Regions from separate parts of the Weizmannia sp. FSL W8-1119 genome, predicted to be linked through region 2. Evidence: riboswitches for the same ligand, from Rfam matches in the RefSeq annotation. Region 2 holds a riboswitch; the other holds the start of a gene.
What was found. A riboswitch is a leader RNA that binds a small molecule or an ion and turns the genes downstream of it on or off. The one in region 2 is predicted to bind cobalamin.
Positions count from the first base shown of each region.

Region 1: it holds a riboswitch for cobalamin, as region 2 does, so the genes downstream of both, NSQ19_RS13390 (terpene cyclase) here and NSQ19_RS01135 (ribonucleoside-diphosphate reductase subunit alpha) in region 2, are expected to answer to the same signal.

Region 1 covers NZ_JBBOZL010000001.1:2,731,746-2,741,605, forward strand. The annotation lists gene NSQ19_RS13375 (ABC transporter substrate-binding protein) at 1-500, opposite strand, end outside; gene NSQ19_RS13380 (M20 family metallopeptidase) at 617-1,798, opposite strand; gene htpG (molecular chaperone HtpG) at 2,103-3,980, opposite strand; adenosylcobalamin (AdoCbl) riboswitch at 4,146-4,293, shown strand; gene NSQ19_RS13390 (terpene cyclase) at 4,347-5,729, shown strand; gene NSQ19_RS13395 (DUF4430 domain-containing protein) at 5,736-6,491, shown strand; gene NSQ19_RS13400 (ECF transporter S component) at 6,504-7,067, shown strand; gene NSQ19_RS13405 (bifunctional 2-keto-4-hydroxyglutarate aldolase/2-keto-3-deoxy-6-phosphogluconate aldolase) at 7,308-7,979, opposite strand; gene NSQ19_RS13410 (PTS sugar transporter subunit IIA) at 8,145-8,588, opposite strand; gene NSQ19_RS13415 (hypothetical protein) at 8,585-9,487, opposite strand; gene NSQ19_RS13420 (PTS system mannose/fructose/N-acetylgalactosamine-transporter subunit IIB) at 9,513-9,860, opposite strand, start outside.
Region 2 covers NZ_JBBOZL010000001.1:207,059-216,918, reverse strand. The annotation lists gene NSQ19_RS01155 (glycosyltransferase) at 1-305, shown strand, start outside; gene NSQ19_RS01150 (glycerol-3-phosphate acyltransferase) at 302-916, shown strand; gene NSQ19_RS01145 (ribonucleotide-diphosphate reductase subunit beta) at 1,295-2,338, opposite strand; gene NSQ19_RS01140 (flavodoxin) at 2,283-2,765, opposite strand; gene NSQ19_RS01135 (ribonucleoside-diphosphate reductase subunit alpha) at 2,750-4,954, opposite strand; cobalamin riboswitch at 5,111-5,307, opposite strand; gene NSQ19_RS01130 (hypothetical protein) at 5,679-5,927, shown strand; gene NSQ19_RS01125 (heavy-metal-associated domain-containing protein) at 6,194-6,415, opposite strand; gene NSQ19_RS01120 (heavy metal translocating P-type ATPase) at 6,437-8,380, opposite strand; gene NSQ19_RS01115 (Crp/Fnr family transcriptional regulator) at 8,586-9,338, opposite strand; gene NSQ19_RS01110 (ATP-binding protein) at 9,474-9,581, shown strand; gene uvrC (excinuclease ABC subunit UvrC) at 9,595-9,860, opposite strand, start outside.

The DNA of each region.
Region 1 (9,860 bases), 2.5 Mb from region 2:
TTGACCGTAAAATTGTACTTCCCTTTCAGCTTGTCCGCGCCCTCTTCCTGAATGGTGCCGAGCTGGACGCCGACAGTTTTGCCTTTCAAGTCATTCAGTGTCTTGATAGGGGAACCTTTTAACGTAACGAACATTTCCCCTGAATGATGGTACGGGGTGGAGAAGTCGACGTTTTTGGCGCGTTCTTTCGTTGCGGACATCCCGGAAAGGACCATGTCAACACGATGCGATTGCAGCGCCCCGATCAATCCGTCAAATTTCATATCTTTAATTTCGAGTTTGTATCCCAGTTCTTTTGCAATATAGTTGGCGAGATCCGCGTCAAATCCAATGACTTTTCCTGCTGTGTCCCTTGTTTCAAACGGGGCAAAGTCGGCTGAAGTGCCCATGACGAGCGTTTTTTCTTTTTTCGCGGTGCTTTTGCTGCTGTTCGTTTGGCCGCAAGCTGCCGCAATCACCATTGAAAATACAATTGCGATGCCTAACACGATCTTTTTCACAATGTTTCCCCCTATGAATATATCATTCTTGGTAAGTATCTTTATTCAACAAAATGTATTTTAACACGATGCGCAATGTTTGAAAAGATCCTTATTTTAAAAAGGATTGCCATTTTTCAGCTGCTTACCGGTATTTTTTTAACGGTTTCTGCAAACTCACCTTTTACTTTTTCCAAAAGTTCCCCATTTGTGAGAAGGTCAAATCCGGTCATGGCCAAAGCCAGCGCGCCGCTCGATAAGATCTGATGCGCATTGTCCGTAATCGTCATATCGGCAAATGCTTTTGTATGTGCGACAAGCCCCGGGGCATCCAGGCCAATATACGGGTGGATCGCCGGCACGACATGGCTGACATTGCCCATATCAATGGATCCGTATGAGGTTTTTGGCGGATTGACTTTTTTCACTTTTGTTTGTAAAAGGTTTTCCGTGAACATTTTCGACAATGTCTTGTTGGTGATCATATTGTCATAGCTTAGTTCGTAATTGGATATTTGCACGGCGGCACCGGTCATCATCGCCGCACCCTGTGCGATTCTTTTCACCTTTTCAACCACTTCGTTTAAAACAGCGCGTGCTTTGGCGCGCACATAAAACTGGGCTACCGCCTTATCAGGGACAATGTTTGCGGCAATGCCGCCTTCTTTGATAATGCCGTGGATACGGACATCGGAAGTGACATGCTGGCGGAGCGCATTTACGCCGTTAAACAACTGGATCGCCGCGTCGAGTGCGTTAATGCCGTCTTCCGGATTGGATGCCGCATGGGCTGATTTCCCGCGGAAGTCAAACTGGATCGCGTCCATCGCAAGCGACTCGCCGCTTTCATACGACTCATCGGCCGGGTGGACAATCATCGCGGCATCGATCCCATTGAAAATGCCCTGTTCTGCCATCGCAACTTTCGCGCCGTTCGTTTCTTCCGCCGGTGTTCCGAGCACCACCGCACGGCCGCCGGTTTCATCAATGACTTTGCTTAAAAGCACACCCGCACCTGCGCTCATCGTTCCGATCATATTGTGGCCGCAGCCGTGGCCGACACCCGGAAGCGCATCATATTCGCATAAAAAGGCAACTACCTGTCCCGGTTTTCCGCTGTCATAAACGGCTTTAAAAGCAGTCGGCCTGCCGACAATTCCTTTTTCCACTGCAAAGCCGTGTGACGCAAGGAAGTCCGTGAGCAATTTCATGGACTGGTATTCCTGGTCGCCAAGTTCGGGATGATGATATAAGTAGTCGCTCATTTCCCAAAGCTTGGACTCGATTTGACTCAAATGGTGTCTAAGCTGTTCCTTCATTAGATGGCCCCCTTGTATTGTTCGTGTGCGCCAAAGTTAATATTTATAAATAATATGTTATAAATATACATCACCTTTCCTTATTCGACAAGCCTTTTTTTTAAAAAAATACAAAAAGGCCCCATCTTGCTTCAGATGGAGCCTTCTTCGTCATATAAACTACTGCTATTCATGAAATGTTCCAGCCATATGGTTTGCAAATGCCCCGGTGCTCACCGGCACGGGCACAGCAACCATGCCGGCCGTCGCGGGGGCCGTAGATTTGCTGGATGTCCCGTGGCTTTTTTGCAATATGCGGGCTTCCTTATGCCATCATTTTGCAAATATCATTTGAAAATGCAACCGGGTCTTCAATCTCGAGCCCTTCAATCAGCCGCGCCTGGTTATACAACAGGTTTGTATAAAGCTTGCATTTGTCCTTGTCATGGGCGAACGCCTCTTTTAATGCGTTAAATACATCATGATGGATGTTAATTTCGAGCACTTTATCGGCTTTCACATTTTGCCCGTTCGGCATGGCGCTCAGCACCTTTTCCATTTCAATTGACACTTCGCCGTCCGTGGTGAAGCAGACCGGATGCGATTTTAAGCGGTGCGAGGCGCGGACATCTTTCACTTTTCCGTCCAGTGACTCTTTCATAAATGCAAAGAGATCTTTGTTTTCTTTTTCCTCGGCATCGGTTTCTTTTGTGTCTTCCGTTTCAAAGCCGAGGTCGCCGCTTGACACGGACCTGAATTCTTTTTCCTTATAATTCATGAGCATCTTAATCGCAAATTCATCAATATCTTCCGTAAAATAAAGGATTTCGTATCCTTTATCAAGCACAAGTTCCGTCTGCGGCAATTTTTCAATCCGGTCGATCGACTCGCCGGTTGCGTAATAAATGTATTTTTGGTCTTCCGGCATGCGACTTACGTATTCATCAAGCGTAACAAGCTTTTTCTCTTTTGAAGAATAAAACATCAGGAGATCCTGCAAATCTTCTTTGTGCGCGCCAAATTCATTGTACACACCGAATTTCAGCTGGCGGCCGAATGATTTGAAAAACGCTTCGTACTGCTCGCGGTTCTCTTTCAAAAGGTTTGCCAGTTCGCGTTTGATTTTGCTTTTGATATTTTTCGCAATCAGCTTCAGCTGACGGTCGTGCTGGAGCATTTCCCGCGAAATGTTCAGAGACAAATCTTCGGAATCGACCATCCCTTTGACAAAGCTGAAGTAATCCGGTAAAAGATCCGGGCATTTTTCCATAATCAGGACGCCATTCGCATACAGTTCCAACCCTTTTTCATATTCCGGCGTATAATAATCGAACGGAATTTTTTCCGGAATGTAAAGAATCGCATTGTAACGCACAGTGCCGTCGACTTTGATGTGGATATGCTTAACCGGTTTGTCAAAGCCGTAATGCTTTTCCATATAAAATTGCTCATAATCTTCGTCTGTCAGTTCGTTTTTGTTTTTGCGCCAGATCGGGACCATGCTGTTGAGCGTTTGTTCTTCTTTGACCTCTTCGTACTCATCTTCGCTGCCTTCTTTCAGGCGCCTTTCCGTTACTTCCATTTTAATCGGGTAGCGGATAAAATCAGAATATTTTTTCACGATGGCCCGCAGCCGGTACTCTTCCAGGTACTGATCGTAGTCTTCATCCTCTGTGTTTTCTTTCAGCTTCAATATAATATCCGTGCCGTTGCCGTCTTTTTCGCACGGTTCAATTGAATAGCCTTCCGCGCCTTTCGACTGCCATTTATAAGCCTGATCGCTCCCTGCAGCCTTGGAAATGACGGTAATTTCATCTGCCACCATGAATGCCGAGTAGAAACCGACGCCGAACTGGCCGATGAGGTCATATCCGTCTTTCATTTCATTGTCATTTTTAAACGCAAGTGAACCGCTTTGCGCAATGGTGCCGAGATTTTCTTCCAGTTCCTTCTCTGTCATGCCGATCCCGGTATCGGAAACCGTCAGTGTCCTGTTTTCTTTGTCCGGGGTAATTTTAATGTAGTAGCTGTCTTTATCAAATGTTAAATTTTCATCTGTCAAAGCCTTGTAATAAATTTTATCGATTGCGTCGCTGGCGTTGGATATCAGCTCGCGCAAGAAAATTTCTTTTTGCGTGTAAATCGAGTGGATCATCATGTCGAGAAGCCGTTTGGATTCTGCTTTAAATTCCTTTACCGCCACTTCGATCTCTCCTTTATATGTATAAATGATGGCAATGCCCCTTTAGCACTCCGAACGCAAGAGTGCTAACATCTTATTTTTTAGCACAGCACCGCTTGTTTGTCAATGAAACAGTGGCAGAAATTGTCCTTTCCAACAGGCAGGGGTTGTTCTATAATTAGTAACTGACATCTAAATACGGGCCTGGGCGATGGAAACAGGTGAAATTCCTGTACGGTCCCGCCACTGTGATGGAAAAAATTTTCCTAAGTCAGATCTTTCTCCCAAGCTGTCGGTTTATTTGAAGCCTACGAGGTATAGGCGAAAAATTTTTGCCCTTGTATACCTCTTTTTGTACAGGGTTTTTTTATGGAAAGGAGAGCGGTAATGGTGGGGAAAAAATGGTTCGGGATTCTCTGGGGAATTGTTCTTATTTTTGTGTTATCCTTCCCGTCCGAAAGCTTTGCAGCAGTATCTGTCAGCAAAGACATAAAGAATACGGCATCATATTTTAAATCTTCCGCTTTAAACTCTGATTTTGCAGTAGCCGCACTGGCAAAGGAGAATTTGCTAACAGCCAATGAGATAAAGCAGTACCGGAAAGTTTTAACAGACCGGGTGAATGCCAAAAAGGTAACCGGTACGGAACTCGTTAAGACCATCATCGCTCTAAAAGCGATTGGAGAGGATCCGGAAAACTTTCAAAAGCAGAATTTGATCAAACGCGTATACGATACGGCGGCAGAAAGCTCGGTAACCGGATATGCCTATGATTTAATCGCTTTGAATACGGATGACTATGAGATTCCGAGTGATGCACCAAATACACCTGCTAAAATTGCAGCAAAACTGGTTGATGCGGAACTTCCGGACGGCGGTTGGAGCTGGAGTTCTTCCGCCAAAAATTCGGATGTTGACTCAACCGGCATGGTACTGACCGCACTTGGCACTTATCAGGATAAACATGATATAGATGTGAACCAGGCAATCCGGGACGGCATCAAATACTTGAAGGCAGCAGAAAAAGAAAACGCCAGCTTTGACAACTACGGCATTAATTCGTGCACAACCGCCCAGGCCATCATCGGTCTTGTCTCTGTCGGCGTTGACCCGACAACCCGTGATTTTGTTAAAAAAGGCACGAATCCTATTTCTGCACTCAGCACATATAAAGATTCCAAAAACGGCGGATACAAATGGAAAACGACAAGCGAATCTTCAGACAGCTTTTCAACAGAACAGGTTTTCCAAGCCCTTGTCGCCTATGACCTTTTTCTAAAAGGAGATACCCTGTATAACTTCAGGAATATTAGCAGATCCCATGCCGGCAGTACGGGCGCAACTGATTCGGATGCTGAAGACAAAGATCCAGGCAAAAGTCCCGGTCACAGCCCGGCTGCAGCTCCTCCGAGAGTGGTTGAAAAGCATACGAAAGAAGTCGTAACCAAAACGAACATCATTACGAATACGAAAGACCATACGATTACGCATAACAACACCACTACAAAAACCAATACGGTGGAAAAACCGGCCGCAGCCAAAAAACAAACGCCGGCAAAAACAAAAACAGCTTCAAATGCAAAAAAAGAGGACAAACCTGCAACTGCAGCTGCCCAGGCACCCCCTGCAGAAGATGCGCAGCAAGAGCCGAAAAAAGTCGTCATTACCAAAACAACGGGTGTTTCTCCTGTGCACGGCTGGGTCGGTTCCCTTTCTGCGGGTGCAGGCGTCATCCTGCTAATCATCCGTAAAAAATTTCTGGGGGTATGAGCAGGAATGAAATATAAAAGTATCATTATTGATAGTATTGCCGTTTTATTGATTGCATTCGGCACCTGGTTTTTTATCGACGGTTTCCATTTTGAATCGAAAACCGTTAAAACTTATTCTGAAACAACACAAGTTGCAAACACTTCAGCGAAGGAAAAGGATACGGCAGCAAAAGACAGTACAACCGGAAAGAAAACGGACGCCGCCGGCAGCAACAAAACGGATGAAAAAAGCAATACGGGCGGATCCGAAAGCAATGCGGCGGATTCAGCTGCCCACTCCAAAAATGCTGAAGAAAAGGCTTCTGCAGACAGCAAGACGGATAAAGCACCTGCCACAAATACCAAAACGGCGGTCACAACCAGCACATCAACGAAAACGACAACCGGGGCTTCTTCGTCCGGGTCCGGCAGCAGCCACGCTTCCGGCAACACCGCAGCGCCATCTAAAGCAAAAGCCGAAACGGTTTCCTTAACCGTAAAGGGCTACAAAGGGCCGGTTTTCAGCGGCAAATACAGTTATAAAAGCGGAGACACTGCATTTTCCGCTTTAAAAAAAGCCGCCGCTTCTGAAGGCGTAAGCCTCGATTATTCCGGGTCCGGTGCAACCGTCTATGTAAAGGGCATTAATGGACAGTATGAAGGGGATCAAGGCGGCATGAGCGGCTGGAAATATAAAGTAAACGGAAAAGAGCCAAACGTTTCCGCAGGGTCGTATAAACTAAAAACCGGCGATCAGGTTGTCTGGTTCTATTCTAAATAGGAGATGCATAAAATGGGGAATCAGCCGCTTGAAAAAAGGAAGTCAGCGAAAACCGCTTCACGGCTGACAAGGAGAATGGCGCTTCTTGCCATGCTGGCGGCCCTGAGCGTCGCCGGGCGGATTTTGATGGCATCGGTCCCGAATGTCCAGCCGTGCACCGTGATCATCATTTGCAGTTCTTTTGTTTTCGGCATCCGCTTCGGTTTGGCGCTTGCCTTTTTGACGGTCTTCGGTTCCGACATGTTTCTCGGCATGGGGCTGTTTGCGATCATGCAATTTCTTGCGTGGGGGAGTATCGCGGTGCTTTCCGGCCTGCTCGGCAAGAAAGAGTTATACAAAAAAATCCCGCATCTCGTGTTATGTCTGTATGCAGCTTTTACCGGCTTCCTGTTCGGCTTTATGGTTTCATTAAATTATTTATTTATCGGCGGGCCGTTTGCATTTTGGACATACTACCTCGGCGGGCTGTTGTTTGACAGCTACCATGCCGCGGGAAACTTCTTCTTTTATTTAATTTTAGGGCCGGTTTTAATCAAACTGATTGCAAAAGAAAAAACGCGAATCGAACGCATTTAGCCTAAGGCTGCCTGTTTCACGCAGGCAGCCTTGTTTGGCTGTTGTCTGATATGGAGCACAACAAAAGATGTTGGGTTAACTTAATGGAGAGAATTTAAGTGAACTATTTGAGGTTGGTAATACTTTCGAGTTTATATAATGTTTTAACTGCTATGAGTCTTTCAAGATTCCATTGAATAGCACAATAAACAACAGCACCTCCTTCGTATCCATCAAAGGAAGTGCTGTCCTGTATACTTATCAAAATGATACGTACTGATTACTCATTTCTTCAGTCTGTAATTGATATTCCCGTACAAAAGCCCTGGCCATCTTGGCAACTCCCGCAAAATCATTGTTTTCCGCAGGCTTCAACAAGCTTCCGCCAACGCCAATTATTCTGCAGCCTGCCTTTATCCAATCCCCCATATTATCCAGATTTATGCCGCCTGAAGGCATAATTTCCAGTTGAGGCAAAGGGGCTTTAACATTTTTTACAAAAGCCGGGCCGACAATGTTACTTGGAAACAATTTTATTATTTCCGCACCTGCCTGCATCGCTTCTTTCATTTCATTAACAGTCATACACCCCGGGATATAAGGAATTTGATAAAGATTACATAGCAGGGCAGTTCCCTTATCGAAAGTTGGTGAAACAATAAATTTCGCTCCGGAAAGATGTGCGATTTGAGCAGTCGCGGAATCAAGAACAGTGCCAGCCCCTATCAATATGCCCCGCCGATCTTTATATTTCTCTGTAATTTTTCTTATTGCGATATCCGCGTTAGGGACCGTAAATGTTAATTCAATATTTTTGATACCGCCTTCAATTAAAGCATCTGTAATTGTAATCGCTCGTTCAACGGTATTAGTCCGTAAAACAGCAATAAGCCCATTTTTTTCTAAAGCGCTTAATATATTACCTTTTTTCAAAATGCTCACACCCTTTATCTCTATTAAGAGAACCCAGAATTGCCCTTAATGATTCTTTTACAGTACCGACTTATTTCCAGCTTCTCCCCACTGGTACTGCCTTAAAGGAGAGAATATCCATTTCCAGAGAAAGTTAAGCAGCCTGATCAACTATATTACATTGCCTTAAAAGTCTTCATTCTCTTCATCAGAAGGATCTTTTTCTGACGGCCATACCACCATACTCTGCTGGCCTTCATTTAAAATAGCATTCACTGCCTCATGAATAGGAGTGCCCATCATTCTCTGATTGATCGCTTCAATTAACACTGGCAAGTTAACACCGGTAATAACAAATATTTTTTCCTGCTTTTCAACAGGGAGTGAATGAACGGCTAAGGTAGCCTGATTGTAGGGGCTTGCACCAAAAAGGTCTGTGAAAATCATAACGCCATTATCTTGATCAACTTTATTAATTGCTTCAAGTACTTGTTTATTTAAATCCTGAACATTGTCTCCTTGAAACAAATTCAAGGTTACAATATTGTCTGTCCCGCCTATAATAAGTTCGGCAGCGTCCACTAAACCATCACTCAATTTCCCATGGGTAGCGACAATGATCCCGATCATTTGGATTTCCTCCTTGCGACTTGCTCTAAAAACGCAAACGCATTCTCCATATTACTTTCATTCAGCTTCTTTTTCTTCAAATCATTCCGTGATAATACAAATTGGTTATCCTTTTTATCTCCGCTAATGATATAAACCAGACGTTCATTCTTTAAAGCTAGTGAATCCTCTTGGCCCCCCTGTTTTATGGCGCTGTATTGCCCGGATTTTGGATTTACCAGATAGAGTGGTTTTTCAGCACCAATGCTATCCAGCATGAAAATTTTCGCATGACTGTCATGCATGACTTTTTTCAAACCTGCATTGTTTGTACAACCAGCATCCACAAAAGCAAACGCCAGCCGTTCTGAACGGAAAGAGGCGATACAATTCAAAAGCAATAATATAGAAGAAGTGTTTTGTATTACATTATTTTTTTTAGGCCACCCTCGTGTAATTTTATTCAGGAAATAAAAATACAGGATGTATATCAAAATACATAATACGAACCAAGTTTTCCCTGTTTCTTTTGCTTGGAATATTGGAATGGCTACAAATAAAGTAAATAGCAATCCAACAATAATATATAAAATGGAAGAAAATAAAATGGTTTTTGTTATACTTCTCTTCCTGTTCTCGACATCAAAAAAATGATATGGACTGAACCGGGCTGCTGGCGTATCATAATAAGTACAGAAAATGGTATCCGCTTTTTTTACATTGCCCACATAAAGATTTTTGTATTCGCTTTTATCTTTCTCATTTATTTTAAATATATCAAGCTTGATATCCTTACGAAACGGAAGGATATCAGCAGATAAGCTTTTCAAAAAACGATCCTTCTGTTTTATTGTATAACGCTTATTAAAAATCAAACGATAGCGAACATACCAATCCTGCAAAAGTTCTTGTCGGTTCATCCATATCATTCCTTAATAACGAATTTTATAACTTGAATTTACTTAATACCTCTTTCAAGCTGGTACGGGGAGCTGAGGGCGTTGCTTGAAAATAGATATTTTCAACCCCATATTTTTCGTTTAATTCTTTTAATTTCAGTGCATTTTCTTTATTTAAATAAACAGATTTGGTGACCAGCACGTCTTTTTCAGAATCCTTTTGAGCAATGCCGCCGATATTTAGTTCTTTCATCGGAACCCCATGTTTTACTAACTCATACATGACATCAATGGTTTTGGCAATGAGAATACAGCTATATTCTTTAAAACGATATTCATCCCAATAATACTTACATTTATCCAGGGTCATTACAATTGTTTTTTGACCTGTACG
Region 2 (9,860 bases):
CATCAGCCATCCATCCTTTTACAATTGCGGCTGTCGTTTTCTGGATTCTTGGCCTGCTCATATCCGAGCTCGGCTGCTTTTCCGGCATCCCTTACTTTGTGGCAGGCTATTTGCTGTATGCCGCCCAAATCTATTATTTTAACCGGCATGCGGGAAACTTTGGCATCCTGCAACCTTTGTTTCACTTTTTATCCATGATTTTTTTCCTGACCATCATCCTGTATTCCCTTTATCAGTCCCATTTTCGTAAAAAAGTGCTTTGGAAAGGCAGATACATTGATGTGGGAAGGGGGCAAAACAAATGACTTTTTTATTGTCAGCACTTTGTTTTCTTTCGGGTTCGCTGATGTTTTCTTACTGGATCGGCCTGTTATTGAACATCAATATTCGCGAAACTGAAGATGGAAATCCCGGTGCAGCTAACCTTTGGAAAAAAGCCGGTTACAAATACGGGTTGCTTGGCATTGCGGGTGACTTCGGCAAAGGGTTTCTTCCGGTTTGGCTGATCATAAAATCCGGGGCGGCCCCATCGCATAAGGCATTGATTCCCATTGCCCTGGCGCCGATTGCCGGGCATGCCTTTTCCCCTTTTTTAAAAGGAAAAGGCGGAAAAGGCCTTGCCGTAAGCTTCGGCGTATGGAGCGCATTGACCAAATTTCGCATATCCCTCACTTATGCAGTTATTCTTGCATGCTTTTATGTCCTGGCGAAGGTGGTGAAAAAAGGCAAAAAAACAACCAGCAGTGAAGACAGCCTGCAAACGGCAACCGGATTCCTGCTGCTGTCCCTCTTTCTTATTTTTCGAAGATTCCCTTCTTTTCTCTTATGGATCTGGCTGGGCAACTTTGTCATCCTGCTGTGGAAAAATAAAAAAGCGCTCATGCGTTTGAAAAAGGAAAAGCATTTCACCACGTAATTGGGGCTTGCTGAACGAATCCAATTCTGAGTTTGCACCCTATTTATTCGTAAACGCTGTCTCAAAATATCTCGTTTGTATTGGCTTTTGAATGCAAGTTTTCCCCTAAATTGGTTGTAAACCCCTTGCATTTAAATTTTTGCCAAAGCCGTCAGCATTCTTGCCAAATCTAGGAATTTTACTTATTCAGCAAGCCCTAGTTGGCATGCAAAAAGCGGGAATCACTCCCGCTTTTTTTGCCAAGACCATCCATCAGATCTTTTTTTGCCGTTTTCTTTCCAAAATTGGTTTTCACCGTGCTGCAAATGATGTTCTATCCCGAAAATATACGCCGGCTCTGGTGCCGCGTTCACTGCAGCATGGGCGTCTAAAGGCAGATTACAGCTCGTCAAATCCGTTCAAATCGCTCACTTTCGTATAAGAACGGGACTTTTGTTCAAAGAAATCCGTTTTCGTTGCGTCGAAATTATCTGCATAGGCGCGGATCCATTTCATCGGATTTTCAACATGTTCCGGGTATAGCTCGCTTAATCCGATCATGCGCAGCATTTTATTGGCACGGTATTTGATAAAACCGGCCATTTCCTCAAGATCGATCCCTTCCACGCCCCGGAGCACGTATTCCGACCACTCGGTTTCCAAGTCAACGGACTCGCGGAACCGGGCATATACCCAATCGGAAAAGGCCGGCGTGTTCAATTCCGGATGTTCGGAAAGCACCGCGCGGATCAGTTCCGAAATAAAGCGCCCGTGCTCCAGCTCATCGCGGTTAATATAACTGATCATCGTCGATGTGCCGACCATTTTGTTCTGCCGCGCCAGATTATAAAAGAAAGCAAAACCGGAATAAAAGAACAACCCTTCCAGCAATGTCGAATACACGAGCGTTTTTACAATGTCTTCCACATCCGGCTGCCGGGCAAACGCATTGTATTGCTCCATCAGCTTTTCATTCCGCTTTAGTAGTACCGGATCTTTCCGCCCGATTTCAAATGCTTCATTTTGTTTATCAAGGGACACGACGGACGATAAAATATAAGAATAACTCTCATTGTGGACAGCTTCCTGCTGGGCAATCACCGCCAAAATCGATTGGACGGACGGATCAGTCGCATACAGCGAAGCAAGCAAAATCGTCCTCGTTTGTGACGAATCGAGCGTTGCCAGCAGGCTGATGATTTTCAAAAACGTTTCCTGCTCTTTTTCCGATAACAGCGGGAATTGTTTCACATCTGTCGACATATTCACTTCATCCGACTGCCAGTAATTCCCCAACAACCGTTTATACGTTTTGTACCAGTGCGGATAAGCAAGATCATTCCAGTTTAAAATCCCGCTTGACTTCCCTCCGAATAAGGCAGTCGCTTTATTCGGGTGAACTGGATCCAACGTTTTCGCTTTTTCCAGCAAAGCGTTTGACATCTTCCAGCACTCCTTCTATCCATTTTTCCACTTCTTTTTCCTGGCTTCCCCTCGGAGACTGTTCAATTTTCAACGGTTCCCACGGACTGTTGTAAAATTTTGCGAGTTTGCGGGCGGCTAGGCAGAATAAATCATCACCGCCAAACTGCGTATCCCCCGTTCCGAACACAGCGACATTGGGAGGTTTCCAGCCAATTTCCAGCACAAAATCCTTCACTTCTTCAGGCGTGGCTCCCCGTTCCCATGTGAATGTCCCGACCAGGATCAAATCATAGTCGTGCGGCGAAAACGGCGGGGAAATGCCAATGGCGTGCATGTCCACCGCAATCCCGCGCGCCCTGCACCAGAATGCCAGCAGCTCCGCCGTTTCTTTTGTATTGCCGCTGTAGGACAAGTATGCAATCAGCACTTTCAACTTTGGCACCACTCGCATTCTTCCACTTCACTGGAGGTCGAGCGCACATAATAGGTCGTTTTCAAGCCGGACTTCCAAGCCTGCAAATGGAGATCAAGCAATACTTGCGCGCGGATATTATACGGCACATAGAAATTGAAAGAGATGCTCTGGTCAATATGTTTTTGCCTTGCCGCATTCTGCCGGACGGACCATCTTTGGTCAAGTTTATAAGCCGAACGGCGGTAAATATTGTACGTCCGGTGGTTTAAATCAGGCGCTGTCACCGGAAATTTGTAATCCTTTTTTTCTTCCATATAATAAGGCTGGAAAACCGGGTCGATGCTTGCTGTCGAGCCGGCAATAATCGAAGTGGTCGCATTCGGCGCAACCGCCATTAAATACCCGTTCCGCAAACCGTATTGTTTCACTTCTTCAGCAAGCGCTAACCAGCGTTCACTCGTGTAGCCTTTGCCGGTAAAATAAGCGCCGGTGCTCCACTTGCTGCCTGGAAATGCCGGATAGCTTCCCTTTTCCCTGGCTAATTCCATGCTGCTTTTAATCGCATAGTAGGCAATGTTTTCATACAGTTTATCCGCATATTCGACGGCTGCTTCCGTTTCCCATTCAATTCCTTCAAGTGCCAGCAAATGATGCCAGCCAAACGTGCCAAGCCCGACCGCACGGTACTTCTTATTCGTAATTTGCACTTGTTTAATAGGTAACGTATTGACATCTATCACATGGTCGAGCATGCGGACCTGAATGCGGATAAGCCGTTCGAGCACCCCGTCCGGGACGGCTTTCCCAAGATTGATGGAACTCAAGTTGCAAACGACATAATCCCCGGAACGGTATTTCTTTACGATCATATTTTCTTCTTCGATCCATTCTTCAATCAGCTCAGTCGGGGACTGGTTCTGGGCAATTTCTGTGCATAAATTGGAACAGTAAATGATCCCTTTGTGGCTGTTCGGGTTTTGCCGGTTCACTTCATCGCGGTAAAACATAAACGGCGCTCCTGTTTCAAGCTGCGATCTCATGATGCGCTTCATAATCTCGATTGCCGGTACTTTCCTTTTTGAGCGGAGACCGGCATGAATGCACGCCTCATATTTTTCACGCCAGCTCCCTTTTCCCTTCTCTTCATCGTAAAAATCTTCAAGGGCAAACCCCATGACTTCTTTTACTTCATGCGGATCAAACAAATACCAGTCCCCGCGGTTTTCCACCTGTTCCATAAAATAATCCGGGATGCACACGCCCGTATAAATATCGCGCGCACGGAGCCGGTCATCGCCGTTATTTAACTTCAAATCGAGAAAATCTTCGATGTCGCGGTGCCAAACATCGAGGTAGACGGTAATGGCGCCTTTTCTTGTCCCGAGCTGGTCCACGCTCACCGCCGTATTGTTCAGTTGTTTGATCCACGGCACCACGCCGCTTGACATGCCCGGGAAACCTTTAATCGCGCTTCCCCGCCCACGGATTTTTCCCATATACACGCCGATCCCGCCGCCGTTTTTCGAAAGCTGGGCGATGTCGGTATTGCTGTCATAGATTGATTGCAGGCTGTCACTTACTGTATCAATGAAACAGCTCGACAGCTGGCCGTGCGTTTTGCCCGCATTCGCAAGCGTCGGGGTTGCGACCGTCATGTACAGATTGCTGAGCGCCCAGTACGCTTCCTTCACATGCTCCATGCGGGTTTCCTGCTGCTCATCCTGCATCAGGTACATCGCAATCACCATCCAGCGCTCCTGCGGCAGTTCATAGACATGCTTGTCAAAATCGCTTGCCAGATAACGGGTTACGAGCGTATAGAGGCCGGGATACGTAAAAAGCAAATCCTTCTCCGGGTCGATTATGCGGCCGAGCGTTTCGATTTCCTGCTTTGTATATTTGTCAAGCAGTTTTGGAGAATAAATGCCCTTTTCTGCCAGCTGCCTGAGCAAATCATAGAAAGGCCCGTACTTGAGGGCTGGATCATAATGCCGGTTTTTGGCGGCTTCGGCATAAAGCTTATGTAAGTAAATTCTTGCTGCAAAGAATGTCCATGCCGCACCTGCTTCATCGATATTTTCAAGGGCATGTTTAATAAGCAGATCTGTTTTTTCCGCCAAAGTGGCGTCCGGGTCCCATAATTTTAAAATCTTTTCCTTATAAGCGCCGGTCTCAATGTCCAGGCCTGCGGACATTTGATCAATGAGCTGCAAAATCATTTCTTTTGATTCCAGTTGAATAGATATCACGTTTTCCCCTCCCTTTTTTGAACGCAAAAAAGCCGTTCATTTCAGGGGGATGAACGGCAAAAACGGCAGAAAAACAGCATCCGTGATCATCTGTTCCGCCGTTTCCCGTTCCCGCACCCCGAAGAATAGAAACTTCAAGTATTGGCAGGTCTCCTGGCTTGTGTTTCATTCTAATGAAGCCCTTCCCATACCGCCGCCAAAAAAAAGCAGCCGGTACAGTGGTTCGCTCTTTCGTCCACACTGACAGTTGCGGGGGCAGCTCCGGTTTCCCACCGGATTCCCTTTTCAGGCATTTCAAAGCCACCAATACTCGCATACTATATTTAGTATTTTTTTGTTTAAGAATTTCTATATGTTGTTATCCTACCATATTCGACAAAAGATATCAATCCTCAGTTGCGTTGAATATGTGCCAAGTTTGTCCGTAAAAAGATGCCGGATACGGGCCAGCCTTCTTCGCCTTTTTTCTGAGCCATAGAATAGATGGCCCCCCGATATTTTCACAGTCCGTTATCCATTTTAGACGATTAAGGTGGCAGGTACAATACATCGGTTTGAATTTATCAGCTATCCCGGCAAACTTTGAATATCCCCCATAAATGGCAGTGGCTATAGGGGCTTGCACTAACAACTCAGCAGCCAATAAAACCAGCAAACATCCAAAAAAAGTACACATGGACGGGACTTTTTCAATATGGATAACCCTGAAGAAACTGTTGGAGACGCTGATTATGTATTTTTAGCACGTGTTGATGAGAAAACCGGGACTGAGTACAAAAATACAACACAAATTGAAACAGAAGATGGTACAAAAGAAATCTCCACACCCTATACCAATTACAAAGTGACAGTATTAGAAAATATGAAAGGAGAATGGAGACTGACACATCTATTCCCGTTCAAAAAGCCGGCGGAATCTCAGAAGACGGAAGTTCTATTGTAACATTTGATGAAGATAATCTGCCTGCAGCCGGCCAATCTTATGTATTCTTAGCAATGCACAAGAAGATGGTTCTTTACTTGTTTCAGGCCCGAATTCAAACATAAAGGTTATACGTCCTGAATGGCGAAGAAAACTATATCCTGAAAGACATTGCAAAAAATGCCGGTGTGGTTCAATCACAGTTATTACCAGGATTTCAAGTTGCAGCAGATAAGCTTTTTTCATAAAAAGGTTGGGGCCAGCAACCGGCCTCAACCTTTTCACCTTTAATTCGTCTTTACTGCTTGAACTTGATAGCCTGTTTTTTCAACGATTTCTTTCAACTCATCTGTTGAAACCTTTGCCTCGTCGAAATCTACTTTTGCCTTGCTGGCGTTGAAAAGTACTTTCACATTTTCCACGCCTTCCACTTTGTCCAGCGCGCCTTCTATTTTTTTCATACAAGACGGACAGGTTAACGTTTCTAATTGCATCACGGCTTTTTTCATTCCGTTTCCCTCCTTTTGTTTTTATTTTACATGCCGCACCGGTTTCCGTAATTGATCTCCATCAAGTTCGCCCATTTTGCTGATCTTGAACTTCTGCCGTCCGCCTTTTGGTGCAAACCCGATCAACCGCATCGCATTGAGAATAACAGCTAAAACGCTGCCTTCATGGACAAACATGCCGGCTGCAAGGTCTACCTGCCCCCGGAGAACCCCAACAAGCAAAAATACGACGACCGAAAGTGCCACTGCTATATTCTGTTTCATATTCCGCATCGTTTTTTTCGAAAGGACAAAGGCATGGGCATATTGGGAAAGCTTGTCTGCCATCAAAACGATATCAGCCGTTTCGATAGAGATATCCGTTCCGCCTTTCCCCATGGCAAGCCCGATATCTGCAGTTGCAATCGCAGGGGCATCATTCATGCCGTCTCCTGCCATCGCCACAACCGCTCCTCCCTCTTTCAGTTTCTTCACATACTCCACTTTTTCATCCGGAAGCAGCTCTGCATAAAAGGCATCAATGCCCAATTGGCTGGCGACGGCCCGGGCGGTATGGCGGTTATCGCCCGTTAACATGACGATCCTTTTGATCCCGGCAGCACGCATATCCTCCAAGGCAGCCCGGGCATCTTCACGGATTTGGTCGGCGATGGACAGAATGGCTTCTAACTTTCCATTGGCTGCAATAAAAATAGCCGTATTCCCCATTTTTTCACGATCGGTTGCGTAACTGTCCGCTGATGGAGAAATAGCGATGCCTTGTGCGTCCATCCATTTGCGGTTCCCCGCTGTAACGGCGATGCCGTCAATGGTTGCCGCAATTCCTTTCCCTTTTATCGCTTCGCCTTCCTGCAAGTGGTACCGGTTAAACGGGATGCCTCTTGCTTCAGCTTCTTTCACAATCGTTTGGCCGAGCGGGTGTTCAGAGACGGTTTCCGCCTTGGCTACAAGCCCGAGCACTTCCTCTTCGCGCCTTTTGCCAAACAGGTGCACATCCGTGACTTCCGGCTTTCCTTTTGTCAGCGTGCCGGTTTTATCAAATACGAGCGTATCCACTTTTGCGAGTTTTTCCATCACATCGCCGCCTTTGATCAGCGCACCGTGTTTCGCGCCGTTTCCAATCCCCGCTACATTTGACACGGGAGCGCCAATCACAAGCGCACCCGGGCAGGCAATGACCAGGAAGGTAATCGCCTTGTGAAAATCACGGGTAAAAACAAACACAGCAAGTGCAAGGATGACAATCACCGGTGTGTAATAGTTGGCAAACCGGTCGAGAAAACGTTCGGTTTTTGATTTTGCATCCTGGGCTTCTTCCACCAGTTCAATCATCTTTGCAAACGTTGTGTCATCCCCGACTTTTTCAGCGATCATTTCGATATAGCCGGTATCCAAAATCGAGCCGCTAAAAACAGGATCGTTTTCTTTTTTCATGACGGGTGCCGGTTCCCCGGTAACCGCTGATTCATTCACGAATGCCCGGCCCTTTGCAATGGTCCCGTCAACCGGTATTTTGCCGCCCGGGAGGACTACCAGCTTGTTTCCTGCCCGGACGCGATCTGCAGCCGTTTTTTTGCGGGTTCCGTCTTCTTGAAGCAAGATCGCTTCCTGCGGGGCCATATCCGCCAATTGCTTTAAAGATGAACGGGTTTTTTTTAATGTCCTGGCTTCTAAATAATCGCCGAACAGAAACAGGAAAGTGACAGCTGCGGATTCCATATATTCGTGGATCAGGAAGGCGCCTGCAACCGCCACCGTAACGAGCAACTCAATACTGAACGTTTTCATCCTGGCCGCTTGCCAGGCTTTGATGGCGATGGGAAGGGCAGCAGCAACGGTTGCCGCAATCAGAAAACCGTCCCTCCAGGCGTAAAAGCCCAACCATTTCATCCATAAACCAAGAACGATTAAAATGCCGGCGATCCATGCCAGATGATGCTTATGTTGATGGATTTGTTCTAACATTGGAACTCCCCCTCACCTGTTATACGATTATTTTAAAAGAGCCCCTTGCTTTCATCATTGACCCTTGTCAAGATTTTGGATTTAAATATACTCTGCAGGCCGGGCCATTGAAAAAGTTTGCAGACAAAATGTCGGGCGCACAAAAAGCGGCGGGTCACCATTATTAGTGGTTTCCCGCCGCTTGTTTATTTTTTTCAGTGCTTTTTCAATGGTGCCCGCCGGCTGATGTTGCTTCATCTGCATACAATAACAGCTCGTCCAAATCAGGAATTTTGATTTTCTTATTTGGCAACTGCTCTATTAATCCCTGTTTTTCCAGGTTTGTAAACTTTCGGCTGATGGTTTCGGGGGTTGTTCCCAGGTAAGAAGCCAAATCTTTTTTAGACATTGGCAAGGCAATCACTGTATCATCCGCGCCGCTTCGTTCCACACAACTGGCTAAGAAGGAGATGATTCTGGATTCCACGTTTTCGACCGCTACCCGGGCCGTTTGTTTTTCCGATTCTTCCAAACGCTTCGTGATTTCCGTTAAGATTTTTAAAGCGATTTGGGGATATGCCAGCAAATAGGCTTGAAGGTCCTTCTGTTTCATCCTGCAGATGGTCGAATCCTGCAGGGCCTCTGCATAATTTTCATGAATTTCCCCCGGTTGAAAAACAGCCAGCTCGCCGGTAAAATCACCCGGATTTAATATGCGGACAAGCTGCTCCTTTCCCGAATCAGCCAACCGGTAAATCCTCACTTTTCCGGTATGGATAATATACAGCGTATCATCTCTTTCCCCTGCCCGGAAAAGCATTTCCCCTTTTTGTAATGCCAGCGTTTCAACAGACGCCCCGATTTTCGCCATCTGTTCTTCTTCCAGATGGTTGAAAATCGGCACGAGCCGTATGCATCCCGCATGGCTGTTACAACCATGCCCGGGATGGGAACCATGGATATGATGACGGCACTCCATATGACGAGCCCCCCTAAAAAAGGATTTGATTTTGCCCAAGCGCTATGTTCATTGGATGATGGCTTAGCTTCTCATGCCATTTTACCCGGAAAACGCTTTACAGACAAATTGCCCCGGATGCGGTATAGATGATGTGTGGCGATCACAAAACAGCTCGTGGAACTTCACGGGGGCTCTATCAATGTAAAAAGCGAACCTGGCAAAGGCACTGCAGTACGCATTCTTTTGCCGATATTGCCGTGAAATATGCGGCAGTCTACACCGTTTCAAGCTCCATTAACGAGACCTTTTCTTCCAGCGCAATGCGCGCATTTTTAGTTGCCAGCTGCACCATTTCTTTTTTCTGCCCGCGTTTCGGCTGCACGATACGGGCGGAAATGCACATTTCGGCCGCTTCCTTCCCAACTGCTGCCGGAAGGAGTATTTCCTTTGGCAACGCATTGCCCCCATTGCCATAAAAAAGCTGTAAAAAGCCAAGAAATGCCCTTCCCGGCTCCTTGCTTCCGATCGGCCTGAACATAA